Regions from separate parts of the Selenomonas sp. oral taxon 920 genome, predicted to be linked through region 2. Evidence: riboswitches for the same ligand, from Rfam matches in the RefSeq annotation. Region 2 holds a riboswitch; the other holds the start of a gene.
The links. Region 2 has a riboswitch for molybdenum cofactor ahead of modA (molybdate ABC transporter substrate-binding protein). Riboswitches for the same ligand answer to the same signal wherever they lie in the genome.

Region 1 (7,442 bases), 580 kb from region 2:
GAGCTGGCTGACAATGACACGCTCCGCACCGTTTATAATGAAGGTTCCCGTGTCCGTCATGAGCGGGAAATCCCCCATGAAGACCTCCTGCTCCTTGATCTCGCCCGTCTCGCGGTTCACAAGACGCACGTTCACGCGCAGAGGTGCGGCATACGTGACATCGCGCTCCTTGCACTCGTCGAGATCGTACTTCGGCTCGCCGAGCGCAAACGATTCAAAGGAAAGGATGAGATTTCCCGAAAAATCCTGAATAGGCGAGATATCGCGGAAGATCTCCGCGAGCCCCACCTCCAAAAACCACTGGTAACTCGTGCGCTGAATGTCGAGGAGATGCGGCATCTCCATAACTTCCTTAATGCGCGCGTAGCTGTAGCGGGTTCGACGGCCGACCGACACAGGATTGAACATGAACGCTGTCACCCTTTCGCTGGATTATCGTATGAAGTTTGTGCATCGGAATAAAAAGACACAAAAAGAACAAGGCAACCATCCGAATACCTTGCTCCATGATCCTTTCTAACACGAGCCGTGAAGGCTGACCCTCCACGAAAAAAGGCGCACAAAACCCCATTTTTAATTAAATAGGTCATTGTATAATACTACATTGACAATACCCGTGTCAAGAAAAATTTTTCATCGTATGAATTTTTTCGCTCAAAAACCGCATGACTTTGCCATGCGGTTCAAAGGAGCACATCGCTCACACATATTTGTTCTTCTTGCTCTCTGCCGTCAGTTCCGAGAGGCGCTGTGCAAGGATGGTATTGATGCGGTTCTGGATGGAGGTGATGAGCGGCTGTTTCTGATCGTCACTCATCGCGGACTTCTTCACCTCGGCAAGCTGTTTGTGCAGGTTCGCCAGTTCCTGATCGAGCGGGTTGTCATGGCGGCGTGCACTCTTGTCGCTCTGCTGTGCTTCATTCGCCTTTACCCAGCGACCATCCGCCGTCTGGATGAGGTGAAGAGGATCGCGCTGACGGCTGAGACGGTGAAGGAACTTGATTTCATCCGCGCCGTCCGAAAGTGCGCGGCTCATCTCTCCCTGCGTATAGCGAATCGAAGCGTTATCATTGTCGCGCATGGAATGCTGCAAGCGGTCATAGCCGTCCGCATCGTTCGTTGCCGCCTCCCAGAGTTCGCCATGTGCATAAGAGAAGTTCGCTCTCATCGCCTCATCCAAAGAATAGTGACGGCGGGTCAAGCCGCCGACAAATTCCTGATAGGCCGTGGCTGTATCATCCAGTCCTGCGTCCTTGAGCGCCGCTGTAATCTCCGCATGGTTCTTGTACGCGCCCTGTGCTGCCTTGACCCACACGTCACCCGCTTCCTTATGGCGCGCCATGAAATCCAGTTCCTTGACACCGATGTTCGCAAGTGAACCATTATACTCGTAACGAATCCGCGCGGCAAACCTCGTCGACGGCGAACTAAAATCGACTGCAACAAAGACACCCGCACGGTTTTGGAGCTCATTTGCGTACGATTTTGCCCGCGTGTACTCCTCCACCGTCGTATGTCCACGTGCAATACGCTTCCCAAGTTCCTCATCTGCATAGGCGTTGTTTGCAAGCGCCGCCATCCCCGCGAACTTCAGATTGTACTGCCGGAACGCAGATGCACCGCCCGCACGCACTTTGTCGAGGACATTTCGATACGACTCAAAGTGTTCGTCCGCCTCCGCATACAGAGGATTCTCTACACCCTTTTTCTCTGTCCAGTGCTCGGCGTAGATGTTGATGCCGAGTATCTGATCGCCCTTCCAATACAACTCGTCCGAATATGGCTCAGGCAATATGAGAACAGCGCTGTTCTTCTCCGCCGCGCGCTCCGTCAACTCTTTCTGCTTCGCACGCCACGATGTGTAGAACTCCTCCATCGAGCCTGCCTTGATCTCGCCGTCGTAGCGCTTGGTGCTGCTCATCAGACGCGCGATGTATTCGCCGTCGCTCTCATCGCGTCCGCGAGCACTGATCTCGACACGGTAGGCGGGCGCCTCCACGCGCTCCGTCTGTGCCACATCGTTTTTCTGTGCCGTGTTTGCGTTCGTCGTCTTTGCCGCCGCGTATGCAGACGGCGCTCCTCCATTCACCCGCATTGTCATAGTCAGCACTCCTTTGCCGCTTCCAAAATAATAACGATGATTAGTTATTCTCCCCCCCCCGCGTTTTTCCTGCTTTATCGGAAATTTTTCACGCAATATCCCCGCCGACGCAGACCGTTCTCGTGCCGATCTGCCCGATGTGAACGGGCAGTCCGTAGAGTGCGCTCATGCCCGCCTCGTCGATGACCTCCGCCGCCGCAAACGTGGTCGATGCCGCGCCGATCGTGAGAGCTGCGGCGAGAGCCGCGACAAGATTCTTCTTCATTGGATAAAACAGTCCTTTCCCTGCGGGGATTCCCCTCTGTCCTAAAATATATTGCTACACCGACGCAGGGAGTTCTGCTGCAGTGCCGACAAGCAATGAAACAATTACTTCGCAGGCGCTTCGCCCTTGATGACGCGCTGTGCATCTGCCTCGCTCAGATCATAGTGGAGGAAACGCTTGTAGAAGTCCACCGTCTCCTTCACGAGATCGACATCGGCAAAGAGCTTCGGCTGGATCGTCTGTGCCGCCCAGAGAAGCTGCAGCGCGGACTCGGCACTGTAGCGATCCCAGTTGAACGTGCCGACGGGGTTCGCATAGATGCGCCCGTTTTTGACCGCCTTGATGCTCGACCACTGCGGATCGTTCTTGATTGCCTCGATGCCCTTTGCGGACTGCGTACCGCCGATGATGATGATATCCGGATCCGCCTTGAGGACTTCCTCGATGGTTGTCTTGATCTGTGGTCCCTTCGCTGTGATCGCGTTACGCCCGCCGCCGTAGCGAATCCACTCGTCGATGATCGTATCCACGCCGTCCACCTTGAAGAGGTCGTCGCCGCCGACGATGTGGAGCACGACGGGGCGGTCGGCATCGCTGAGCTTCTTCGTGCGCTCATCCGTAAACTTCGTCTTCTCGTCGAGGTAGGAGAGGTACGTCTCCGCGTTCTTCACAGCATCGCCGCCGAGCACATCGCCCGTGATCTTCACTACCTTGCGCAGCCCGTCATAGGTCGCAAAGTTGACACGCACCGCCGTATAGCCGTTCTTGCGTGCCGTCTCGATCTGTTCCTTACTGCTCGCAAGCACGACCTGCGGCTTCTCCTTCTCGACCTCTTCCCAGTTCACATCCGTGCCCTTGACGGGTGCGGAGATCTCCGCAATGCGCGGATAGACCTGCGCGAACCACGGGAGCCCCTGCACGTTCTTCGTTGTCGTGACGAGCTTATCCGCGCCGCCGAGGAGCAGCACGACCTGATTGTTCGCGTGCCAGAGGTCGGCGATGCGCTCGATGTTTGCCGGGATCGTGACCTCCGTGCCGTCAATGTCCGTGACCGTGCGCGTCCTTTCCTGCTTACCCTGCGCGGCGTTCTCCGTCCCGCAGCCCACGAGTGCTGCAAGCACCATGATGAGAGCCAGCAGCGCGATGAGATTTTTCTTCATTGCATACATCCTTTCCTAAAAAACAAATATATCTTGAAGCAGTGTATCGTTTTGCCGTGCGTGCTCCACGCGAACGCTTAGTTGCGCAAGTGATCGCGTGCTCGTTCGCCTAAATACCGGCGCACTTCTTAAACGCGCTTCGCTTGAACGAAAGAAGTACGCCGGGGGCGAGTCGCCCGAGCGGTCAACGTCATCCAATCGCACTGCGCTGTCGCTTGTGTTCTTGGGACGTTTTCCCATGCGACCTGTTACCCAATCAGCTGCGTCCTGCGGACTTGCTTCTTGGACAGGTCAGTATTTACTCACTTGCTCCACTAGGGTTCGCTTTGGAGCACTGCACGGTTACAACACTACACTGCCAAATACAACAACTGCAATCTCCCTATAGTGTTGGAATCACACAGACCGTACGCTGCACATTGTTGCTGTGGAAAAGGCTCAGCTTCGTCCCGTACAGCTCCTCCAGATGCGATGCCCGCACCTCGTCCACGGATTCGTAAAAATCCATATGCGTGCCGAAACAGAGCGCGACGCGGCTGTTCAGCAGCAGTGCCTGCTCGGGCAGATGCGTTGTAAAGACCACACCGTAGCCCTTTGCACGCAGACTGTCGATTGTCTGCAGGACGAGCACCTGATTGCGCACGTCGAGTGCCGCCGTCGGCTCGTCCATAAGGATCAGCCTCGTATTTTGAAGCAGTGCGCGCCCGATGGCGACCAGCTGCCGCTGCCCGCCGCTGAGCTCCCTGCACTGGCGGTCGCGAATGTGCGCAATGCCGAGCTCCTCGAGAATCGCATCCGTCTGCGCATAGTCCGCCCTGCTCGGCGCGGAGAACATCCCCGTGCGCACCGTCGCGCCGAAGGACACATAGTCACGCACCGTAAACGAGCTCTCCGCGCTGATGATCTGCGGCACGAACGCGATCTCCCGCGCGCGCTCACGCGGCGACATCGCATAGATGTTCTGCCCGTTCGTATAGATGCGTCCCTGCGTCAGCTCCTGAAATCCCATCAGGCACGCGAGGAGCGTGGACTTGCCGACACCGTTGCGCCCGAGGAGCGCGAGCACCTCGCCGCCCTTGATTGAGAACGAGATATGCTCGAAGATGTACGGCGCGTCCGTGCGGTAGCGGAATGAACCGTCGTCGAGCCAAAGCATTGCGCGCTCCATCAGAAATACCTCCGCTGGCGATAGAGAATCCACGCAAAGAACGGTGTGCCGACAAAGCCGCAGAGAATCCCGAGCGGAACCTCCGCAGAGGTCAGCGTACGCGCGAGGAGATCGGCGAGCATCAGGAAGGACGCGGCGAGTACCGCCGTTGCGGGCAGGAGATGCGCGTGGTTGCCGCCGACGAGCATCCGCGCCAGATGCGGCAGGATGAGCCCGATCCAGCCGATCGTTCCGCTCAGGCACACCGCCGATGCTGTCAGCAGGGTTGCGAGCGCGATCACGGCAAGACGCTCGCGCTGCACATTCACGCCGAAGCTCGCCGCCTCCTGATCCGAGAGCGAAAGCACATTCATGCGCCAGCGCATCGCAAGCAGCCCCGCAAGCGTGAAGACGATGATCGGCGTGACGTAGAGCAGATTGTCCCACGAGACCTTTGCAAGGCTGCCGAGCTGCCAGTAGACAATATCCGCCAGCTCCGTATCGGGGTCGGCGAGGTATTTGAGCAGCCCGATCACCGCCGCCATAAAACCCGATACAATGATGCCGCAGAGGACAAGCACAATGCGCGAGCGGCTCTGCACGAGCTTTGGCAGCATGAGTGTCATTGTAACTGCCGCGATACCGCCGAGGAATGCCGCGACCGCCGTCCCGCCGAGCGTCAGATGCACGAGAATCGCAAGGCACGCGCCCACGCTCGCGCCCTGCGAGACACCGAGCAGATCGGGCGAGACGAGATCGTTGCGGAAGACACCCTGATACGCCGCACCCGATACCGCGAGCGCAACTCCCACGAGGATGCCGCCGAGCACGCGCGGCAGACGGATCACCATGACGACGTTATACATCGACGCATCCCACGTGATCGGAAGTTCAATAAAATTCGATGCAAGAATTGCTGCCACCTGATCGAACGGGACATAGAACCGTCCCACCGAAAGTGAGAGGACGAAAAACAGCACGGCGAGTACACTGCCCGCCGCCATCATACGTGCATATTGCCCCATAAAACCCCTTTCCCGAATTTTCCCAATAAAAATGCCCACCGAAAAAATCCGGTGAGCAATTACAGCGCACAAAAAGAGCGCAGTCCTCCCCATGCCGGTTTTCCTTTGCAATGCAGACAGAAGTCTGCGGGCAGGGAAGGACGTTTCCATACCTTCCCCCGTGATCTGCGGGATTCCGCGATCAGGCCGACGCACCATAGCATACGCCACAGGTACGGCGGCTCGAAAAACATAAATATGTATTTTTTATGAGCATAGCATGAGATTGACGTTTGAACAAGAAAAAATAGATTCTGCCCTTTACCCCAACCAGTTCATCCATCATGACAAAAACTTTGTGCCAATCGTCATCTTGCAAAATTCGATGCGCTCATGTTAGAATGGCAGTGGATTTGTTGACAGTAATTGAGGAGGTATCTTATGTTTCTGACACGATGCACACGCACGATGCGCACAGTTCTCGCGGCTGCGATGCTGGGCGTACTCGCGCTCACAAGCGGCTGTTTCAGCGGCGACGTGAACGTCGTCATCAACGAGGACGGCAGTGCCGATCTGAAGACGACGCTCGTCAGCGTGCCCATGCTCGCCGAGATTGTCGAGCAGAGCAAGGCGGCGACGACGGCGAAGAATCCGGACGCGCAGGTTACGCCCGTGACGAAGGAGAATATGGCGGGCTACGAAATCACGGAGCACTACGCAACGATCGACAAGCTCTCGGAAAATGACTTCTTCAAGGCGAACGAGGGCAAGAACACGGGCATCACCGCGAACAAGAGCCTGTTCTACACGGACTACAACTTTGACCTGCTCTTTGAGGGCAGCCAGAACGGCGGCGGCGCAGGCGCATTCGCGAGCAATATCACGTTCACCTATCAGATGACACTGCCCGTTGTGCCCACAAGCTCGAACGCCGACCGCTCGGAGAACGACGGCAAGCAGCTTACATGGAACCTCGGCAAGACGCTCGTGACGGGTGAGTCGTCGAAGATCGAGGTCGCGTTCCGCCTCTGGAACAAGACGGCAATCATCGGCACCGTCATCCTCGTCATCGTCCTCATCGGCGCAGGCGCATTCTTCATTCTCCGCAAGCGCAAGCCCGAGGAGGAGCAGCAGGTGCTCGAGGATGCACCCATCGACATTACCCCGAACGATAATAAGGACTAAACGGCGCACACAAAAGACGAGGAACTCTTGCGTTTTGCAGGAGTTCCTCGTCTTTTAATATCGTTGTCAAGGCTAATTGTAATGCCCCCAACAGGCAAAAATCAGAATTGCATAACCTTCGATCAGATCGGCAAGCCAATGCTCCTCGTCAATGTGTCGGCTCCAAAAGCTCGTCAAATTCTCTTTCAATGGTTCGGGTTTTCCGATTCCATCGAATGGATTTCACACAATATCCTTGATGAGCTGATTGAACGCTTGACCATCCTCTTATCAAGCTGTTGCCAGTATCGCTTTAACCTTTCGTCACCCGCACTGCAGGATCAGGCGGACGTTGTCGAAATTGCGCGCGGCAAGGTCCTCCTTCCGAATCCAGAAGTAAATCAGACCGCAGTCGCCGTACATGAGCTCCGTTTCATCGTCCTCGACGGTGCCCATCTGAAACAGCAGCACCCAATGATCTGCAGCATTTCTCACAAGTTCCGCTTCCTCCTCTTCGGAGAGCTCTTCCTGCACATCCACGTCAATGCCTCTGCTGTAGAGTTCGCACTCCGGCTCCATTTCATTCTGAATCTCGTCGGCA
Region 2 (7,442 bases):
AGAGATTCATCGTGCGCACTCGCCCGTATCGCCCCGCAGAATCTCCACGCCGTGCTGCAGCTGCGGCAGGATGAACGAGAGACACTCGCGCACCGCTTTCTCGCTGCCCGGCAGATTGACGATGAGCGAGCGTTTCCGAATGCCTGCCGCCGCACGCGTGAGCATGGCACGCGGCGTCACCTGCATGGAGAACGCACGCATCGCCTCAGGGATACCCGGGGTCTCACGTTCGATGACCTCACGCGTTGCCTCGGGGGTCACGTCGCGCACAGAGAAGCCCGTGCCGCCCGTCGTGAGGATCAGGCCCACGCCGCGCTCCGCCCAGAGCTCCATCTCGCGCACAAGCTGCTCCTTCTCATCGGGGACGATGTTGAAGCCCGCGACATGGTACCCCGCCTCGGTCAGCATCTCTCGAATCGCCGCACCGCTCTTATCCTCGCGTTCACCACGCGAGCCCTTATCGCTTGCTGTAATCACAGCGGCATCGAGCGGAATCTTCTCCGTCGTGATCTCCATTTTGTCCCCGACCGTCACCCAGCCGCCATGCAGAACGCGTGCAAATACCCCCTCGCGCGGCATGATGCAGTCGCCGACCTGATGGTAGATTTGACAGTGGCTGTGACACTCCTTGCCGATCTGCGTGATCTCGAGAAAAACATCCCCGACGCGCAGCCGCGTGCCGATAGGAAGCTCCTTAAAATGAAAGCCGTCCGCAACGACATTCTCACCAAACGCCCCGAAATCCACATCCGCGCCGCGCGCGCGGAAGTCGTCGATCTCGCCAAGTCCGAGAAGGCTCACCTGACGATGCCAGTCGCCCGCATGAGCATCGCCGTCGATGCCGAACTCCGTCATAAAGAAGACGCGATCCATCGCATGCTTCTGCGTCCCGCGCTTCTCACTGATGCAGAGCGCCCGAATCTCTCCCATATTAACCCCCTACCTGATACATGGCGCGACGATCACGCGTCTCCGTGTCCATCTCGAAATAATGTTCCTCTGGCTTCTTCCAGACGGCGTGCGCGATTGCATCCGCCAGCTGTGCATCCGTCGCTCCGCCGCGCAGCAGCGAGCGTGTATCGAGACCCGCATTGCTGTAAAGGCAGAGCTTCAAGAACCCCTCTGCCGTCAGACGCACGCGGTTGCACGTATCACAAAATTTATGCTCCATTGCGTCGATAAAACCGAGCGCCCCACGGAATCCGGCGGGCTGTACGTACGTGGCGGGCCCCTTCGGAACAGCGCGTCCGTGCGTCGCCTCACCGACGGGCAGGAGTGCACCAAACGCCGCTTTGAGCCGTGCACGCACCTCATCCATCGGTACGCCGCGATATCCCTCCGTGCGGGCACAACCGATCGGCATGAGCTCGATAAAACGCATCTTAATCGCATGATCACGTGCAAGTGATGCGAGTGCCGTGATCTCATCGTCGTTCACGCCCGCAATCGGCACACAGTTCATCTTGATATCGAGCTGCGTCTCGCGCGTCAGGCGTTCCAGAGTCTCCATGACCGCACCGAACATTGGGCGCCGCGTAATGGAGAAGAACTTGCCCCCGTCGAGCGTATCGAGGCTGAGGTTTACCGCATCCAGTCCCGCGTCCAAGAGCTCGTCCATCATCGCACCGAGCAGGACACCGTTCGTCGTGATCGCAACCGTCTCAATGCCCGGTGTCTCCTTCAGCCCGCGCACGAGATGTACAATGTCGCGGCGCACAAGCGGCTCGCCGCCCGTCAGACGCACCTTGCGAATCCCCACCCCCGCAAGTGCACGCACGTTCCGCAGGATCTCCTCATAGGTGAGCACATCCGCGTGCGCCATCTTCTTCACGCCGTGTGCAGGCATGCAGTAGCGACAGCGGAGATTGCAGCAGTCCGTCACCGAAATGCGCAGATATTCAATTTTCCTCTGAAACTGATCCTGCATAATAGCCTTCTATCTAAAACTAAAGGATTACAACCTCTACCTCTGCACCTGCCGCAAGCGGCTTTGTCCCCGCCGGCACGTCCACGAACGCATCACAGCCCGCCGCCGAAAAGAGCGAGCCGGACTCGTGCTGATCAGGCAGCGAGATGCGCCCGTCCGCCTCGATCCGTGCACGCAGGAACCGCCGACCGAGGCACGCCTTTGGAAATGCGTCGGCGAGCACCGCACGCCGACGGGGGCGCGTGACCTCCGTCTCACCCGCAAGATGCGCCAGTGCCGCACGCGCCATCAGCTCGAACGTCGCGTATGCAGCGAACGGATTGCCCGAGAGCGCAATGCCGAGCATCTTCCCGCGCGTATAGGCAATCGCGGGCGCACCCGGCTTCATGCAGACGCGCCAGAAGAGGCGCTCCGCACCGAGCGCAGGCACAACACCATGCATGATGTCCTTCTTGCCGACGGACACGCCGCCCGAGGTCAGAAAGAGATCCACCTTGTCCGCGTAGGAGGCAATCACCGATGCTGCCCGCTCCACATCATCCGGCACAGAGCCGACAACCGTCACCTCTGCACCGAGCTCCTTCAGGCGCCCTGCGAGCAGGTAAAGGTTGCTGTTGTAGATCTTGCCGGGACGAAGAGACTCGCCCGGTTGGAGCAGTTCATCGCCCGTACTGGCGACAGCGACGCGCACGCGCCGACGGACAAGAACGTCGCCATAGCCCTCACTTGCGAGCACCGCCAGATGCGCCGCGCGGATGCACTGCCCCTGCCGAATGAGGACAGTTCCCTTCTTGATGTCCTCGCCCGCATAACAGTAGTTCTCGTACGGCTCAGACGTGAACGGAACGTGAATTTGCTCCCCGTCCTCGCGTACATCCTCCTGCCGCACCACACAGTCGCAGCCCTTTGGAATCGCGCCGCCCGTCATGATGCGGACGCATTCGCCCGCACCGACAACCCCATCGAAGAAATCACCAGCGCACTCCTCGCCGACGACGCGCAGCGTAACGGGATTCTCCGCCGAGGCGCCACGCGTACTTGCCGCAGCGAACGTATAGCCGTCGAGCGGCGAACGGTCGAACGGCGGGTTGTCAAACCCCGCACGCACGTCCTCCGCCGCGACACGTCCCACAGCATCCAGCAGGGGAACGCGCTCCGTTTCCGCAACCGGTGTTGTATGTGCAAGCAGCACCTCTACTGCCTGTTCGAGTTCGATGTCCTGCATCGTAGCCGCCCCCTCCCTGATGTTCATACACGTATCTTTATACAAAATATTCGTCTCTATGTCTGTGCGGAATATCACATCTCACTTTCCGAACGGACACACGGGATAGTGGCACACCTTGCACTCCATGCAGAGTCCGCCGATGCCGAGGCGCGTGATTTCGCGCCTCGTCCACTCACTGCCCGCAATCACGCGCGGCATGATGATATCAAAGATCGTCGCGGGCGAGTACATGACGCAGCCCGGCAGCCCCATGATCGGTACGCTGCGCCCGTCCTTCTCGTAGTAGGCGAGCAGGAACATCGCACCCGGCAGCACGGGTGCGCCGTACGTCACCACGCGTGCCCCCGTCGCACGAATCGCGGCGGGCGTGCGGTCGTCGGGATCGACACTCATGCCGCCTGTACAGAGTACCATGTCCATGCCAAGGGCAAGCAGTTCCTCAATCGCCGCACGCGTATGCTCCGTCCCGTCATCTGAGAGACGATGCTCGTCTACCTGTAGTCCGAACGCGCGCAGTTTGCTGTCAATGACGGGCGTAAAGGTGTCCTTGATGCGTCCGTGAAAGACCTCCGAGCCCGTCGTCACAACGCCGACCTTCATCTTTCGATAGGGAAGAATGCGCAGCAGCGGCTCGGAACCTGCCGTCTCACGCACCTTTTCCATAGTGCTCTTATCAATGACGAGCGGAATCACGCGCATCCCTGCGAGCTTCGTCCCCGCCTTTACGGGATAGTGCTGCGCGATCGTCGCGATCATCACATCCGTGATATCGTTCACCGCATTGAGTGCATCCTCGCGCACCTCGAACACGCCGTCCACTGTCGATGTCAGCTCGATCTTGCCTTCCTTCGGCTCGCTCGCCGTCATGTAGTCGCTCCGGCAGAGGTCACGCAGAATCACTGCCGCATCGTTCTCGTGCAGCATATTCTCGTCGTCCTCCCAGACGTAGATATGCTCCTTGCCAATGCGCAGCAGCACCTCGACATCCTCCGCGCGGATCACATCGCCCTTGCGGAATCGCGCTCCCTTGCGCTCCCCCCGCACGATCTCCGTAATGTCGTGGCAGAGCATCATCCCTACTGCGTCCTGAACGCGAACCTCCCGCATAGTCCCTCCCGTTCCATCGATATGTATTTTTGAAAATACATAGTATATAATACACATTCGCGATCAAACAAGAATAGTTTTGCGACGAATTAATCTTTCTCTAAAAACCATTCTCATTTATACATTCTTCTTATTGATTATACCACATAAAATAAATTTTCTCTATGATTTTTCGTAAATGAGAAAGGTTTTTTGCGCCCTTTGTCCCTCTTTTCTGTAACAGAAGATTGCGCGCAAACGATTGATTTTCAATGCAAGGTACGCTATGATTAAAACATTCGGTCAGAAAGGAGGAATACACATGCCGAACGCAGGACTGACGCACTTCGATGAGGGCGGCGCCGCGATCATGGTAGATGTCAGCGGCAAGGAGAAGACGCACCGCGAGGCGATTGCAAGCGGACGCATCTATGTGAGCGATGCGGTCTATGCCGCCATCGAGGGAGGCACTGCGGCGAAGGGCGATGTACTCGGCGTTGCACGCATCGCAGGGATCATGGCGGCAAAGCGCACATCGGACACCATCCCGCTCTGCCACCCGCTGCCGCTCGCCAAATGCACGCTCGACTTCGCGCTTGAGGAGATTCCGCGCCGCGCCGTACGTGCGACTGCGACTGTAAAGGTCACAGGCGAGACGGGGGTCGAGATGGAGGCACTGCACGCTGTGAGCGTTGCACTCCTCACAATCTACGATATGTGCAAGGCAATTGACAAGCGCATGGAGATCGGAGACATTCATCTCGAGCGCAAGTCCGGCGGCAAGAGCGGCACATTTGTCCGCTGATTCGGGGAAAGGTCAGCTTTTCCAACACACACTCCGAGCAAGGATTATCTAAGGCAAATTTGCTACGACGCCTTGCCTGACGGATTCCGTCACGGGGTACGACTTGGAAACGGTCGTGCCTACTCTATTTTGTAAAGGAGAATACTACCATGAAACTTAGGAACTTACTTACGGCAGGTCTCACCGCCATGGCACTCTTCACCGCTGGCTGCGTGGGCGGCGGCGACAGTGCAAACAAGATGGACACGCCGAAGGAGGGTCCCATCGAGCTGCAGGTCTCGGCGGCGGCGAGCCTCACAGACGCGATGAAGGAACTTGGCGGAATGTACGAGAAGGAGCACGGAAATACGAAGCTCGTCTTCAACTTCGGCAGCAGCGGTGCACTCCAGCAGGCGATCGAGAACGGCGGCGCCGCCGATGTCTTTGTCTCCGCTGCACAGAAACAGATGAATGCACTCGACGAGAAGAAACTCCTAGCGGACGGCACGCGCGTCGATCTGCTCATCAACGACGTGGTGCTGATTACGGCGAAGGACAGCAAGCTGAACCTCCCCGACTTCAAGGCAGTGCTTGACCCGCAGGTCGCACACATCGCGCTCGGTGAACCGAAGGGCGTACCCGTCGGACAGTACAGTGAGGAAGTCTTTACAAAGCTCGGCATCCTCGATGATGTCAAAGCGCGCGCCGTCTACGGCTCGGATGTCCGTCAAGTGCTCGCGTGGGTCGAGACGGGCGATGCGGACTGCGGCGTTGTCTACGCAACCGATGCCGCCATCTCGGATAAGGTAAAGGTCGCCGCCGTTGCTCCTGCCGATACACATAAACCTATCGTCTACCCCGCCGCCGTCCTCAAGGATGCGAAGAACATGAACGAAGCAAAGGATTTCCTCGCGTTCCTCCAGACGGACGCTGCGAAGAAAGTCTTTGAGAAATACGGCTTCAAAGTGAAATAATGACGGACGAAACGCTATCCCCGCTCATCATCTCGCTTGAGGTCGCGGGTCTTGCGACGGTCATCACCTTCTTCGTCGGCATTGCTCTAGCCTACGGTGTCCTGCAGATCCGCAGCCGCCTCGCGGGCACGATCGCCGACGCCGTGATTACCCTGCCGCTCGTTCTGCCGCCGACCGTCGTCGGATTCTTCCTCCTGCTCTTCTTCGGAAAGCGCAGTACGATTGGAAGTTTCCTCCTGTCAATCGACCTGCCGCTCGTCTTTACTTGGCGCGCGGCGGTCATCGCGGCGGTCATCGTGAGCCTCCCGCTCATGTACCGCACGGCACGCGGTGCATTCGAGGCGATTGACCAGAGCATGATCCACGCGGCGCAGACACTCAGCGTCAACAACTGGCGCATCTTCTGGCGTATCATTCTGCCGAATGCACGGCACGGCATCCTCGCGGGGCTCGTCCTCTCGTTTGCCCGCGCACTCGGTGAGTTCGGCGCAACCATCATGTTCGCGGGCAATATTCCGGGACGTACGCAGACCATGTCCACTGCCATCTATGCGGCGGTACAGGCGAACGACTACAACCTCGCCTTTCGCTGGGCGATCATCATCTCCCTGTTCTCACTCTTCTTTATCGGAGCGATGAACCTGTACCTCAAACGGGAGGTGCGTGAATGAAGCTCGTCGTCAACATCAAAAAACGCCTGCGTGACTTCACTCTTGCGGCAAACTTTACGCTCACGGACACGACCCTCGCCCTCCTCGGCGCATCGGGCAGCGGCAAGAGCATGACGCTCAAGTGCATCGCGGGGCTCGAGCGTCCCGACTGCGGACAGATTGTCCTGAACGAGCGCATCCTCTTTGACAGTGAAAAGGGCATCAACCTCCCGCCGCAGGCGCGGAACGTCGGCTACCTCTTTCAGAACTACGCCCTCTTTCCGAACATGACCGTACGCGAGAACATCATCTTTGCGCTGGACGGCACGCGTGAGGAAAAGGAGCGTATCTTCAAAGAGAACGTCGCACGGTTCTCGCTGGAAGGGCTGGAAAACGCCTATCCTGCGGGGCTCTCGGGCGGACAGCAGCAGCGCGTCGCCTTCGCACGTATCCTCGCACGCGGCGCGGATGTGCTGCTCCTCGACGAGCCGCTCTCCGCGCTCGACACTCACCTCAAGTGGCAGATCGAGCTTGCACTGCGCGAAATCCTCGCCATGCAGGACATCTCGGCGATCCTCGTCACACATGACCGCGACGAGGCATTCCGTATCGCACAGGAGATCGCGACCGTCGATCGTGGGCAGCTCACGCCGCCGACGGATAAGCACGAACTCTTTCGAAATCCCGGCACGCGTGCCGCGACCACACTCACGGGCTGCAAGAACATCTCTGCCGCTCACCGTGTAGACGAGCACCACGTCGAGGCGATCGACTGGGGCATCACGCTCCGCGT

Region 1: another riboswitch for molybdenum cofactor. It lies ahead of BCS37_RS10280 (FecCD family ABC transporter permease); the one in region 2 lies ahead of modA (molybdate ABC transporter substrate-binding protein).

Annotation. Positions count from the first base shown of each region.
Region 1 is NZ_CP017042.1:2,152,235-2,159,676, forward strand. Features, by position in the region: gene rpoB (DNA-directed RNA polymerase subunit beta) at 1-408, opposite strand, end outside; gene BCS37_RS10265 (hypothetical protein) at 701-2,101, opposite strand; gene BCS37_RS12285 (hypothetical protein) at 2,190-2,366, opposite strand; gene BCS37_RS10270 (ABC transporter substrate-binding protein) at 2,471-3,526, opposite strand; gene BCS37_RS10275 (ABC transporter ATP-binding protein) at 3,909-4,694, opposite strand; gene BCS37_RS10280 (FecCD family ABC transporter permease) at 4,694-5,698, opposite strand; molybdenum cofactor riboswitch at 5,783-5,938, opposite strand; gene BCS37_RS10285 (hypothetical protein) at 6,119-6,862, shown strand; gene BCS37_RS12290 (hypothetical protein) at 6,935-7,051, opposite strand; gene BCS37_RS10290 (YwqG family protein) at 7,166-7,442, opposite strand, start outside.
Region 2 is NZ_CP017042.1:359,299-366,740, reverse strand. Features, by position in the region: gene mobB (molybdopterin-guanine dinucleotide biosynthesis protein B) at 1-10, opposite strand, end outside; gene BCS37_RS01635 (MOSC domain-containing protein) at 7-930, opposite strand; gene moaA (GTP 3',8-cyclase MoaA) at 932-1,927, opposite strand; gene BCS37_RS01625 (molybdopterin molybdotransferase MoeA) at 1,947-3,152, opposite strand; gene BCS37_RS01620 (molybdopterin-binding protein) at 3,234-4,262, opposite strand; gene moaC (cyclic pyranopterin monophosphate synthase MoaC) at 4,564-5,046, shown strand; molybdenum cofactor riboswitch at 5,066-5,202, shown strand; gene modA (molybdate ABC transporter substrate-binding protein) at 5,196-5,999, shown strand; gene modB (molybdate ABC transporter permease subunit) at 5,999-6,670, shown strand; gene BCS37_RS01600 (sulfate/molybdate ABC transporter ATP-binding protein) at 6,667-7,442, shown strand, end outside.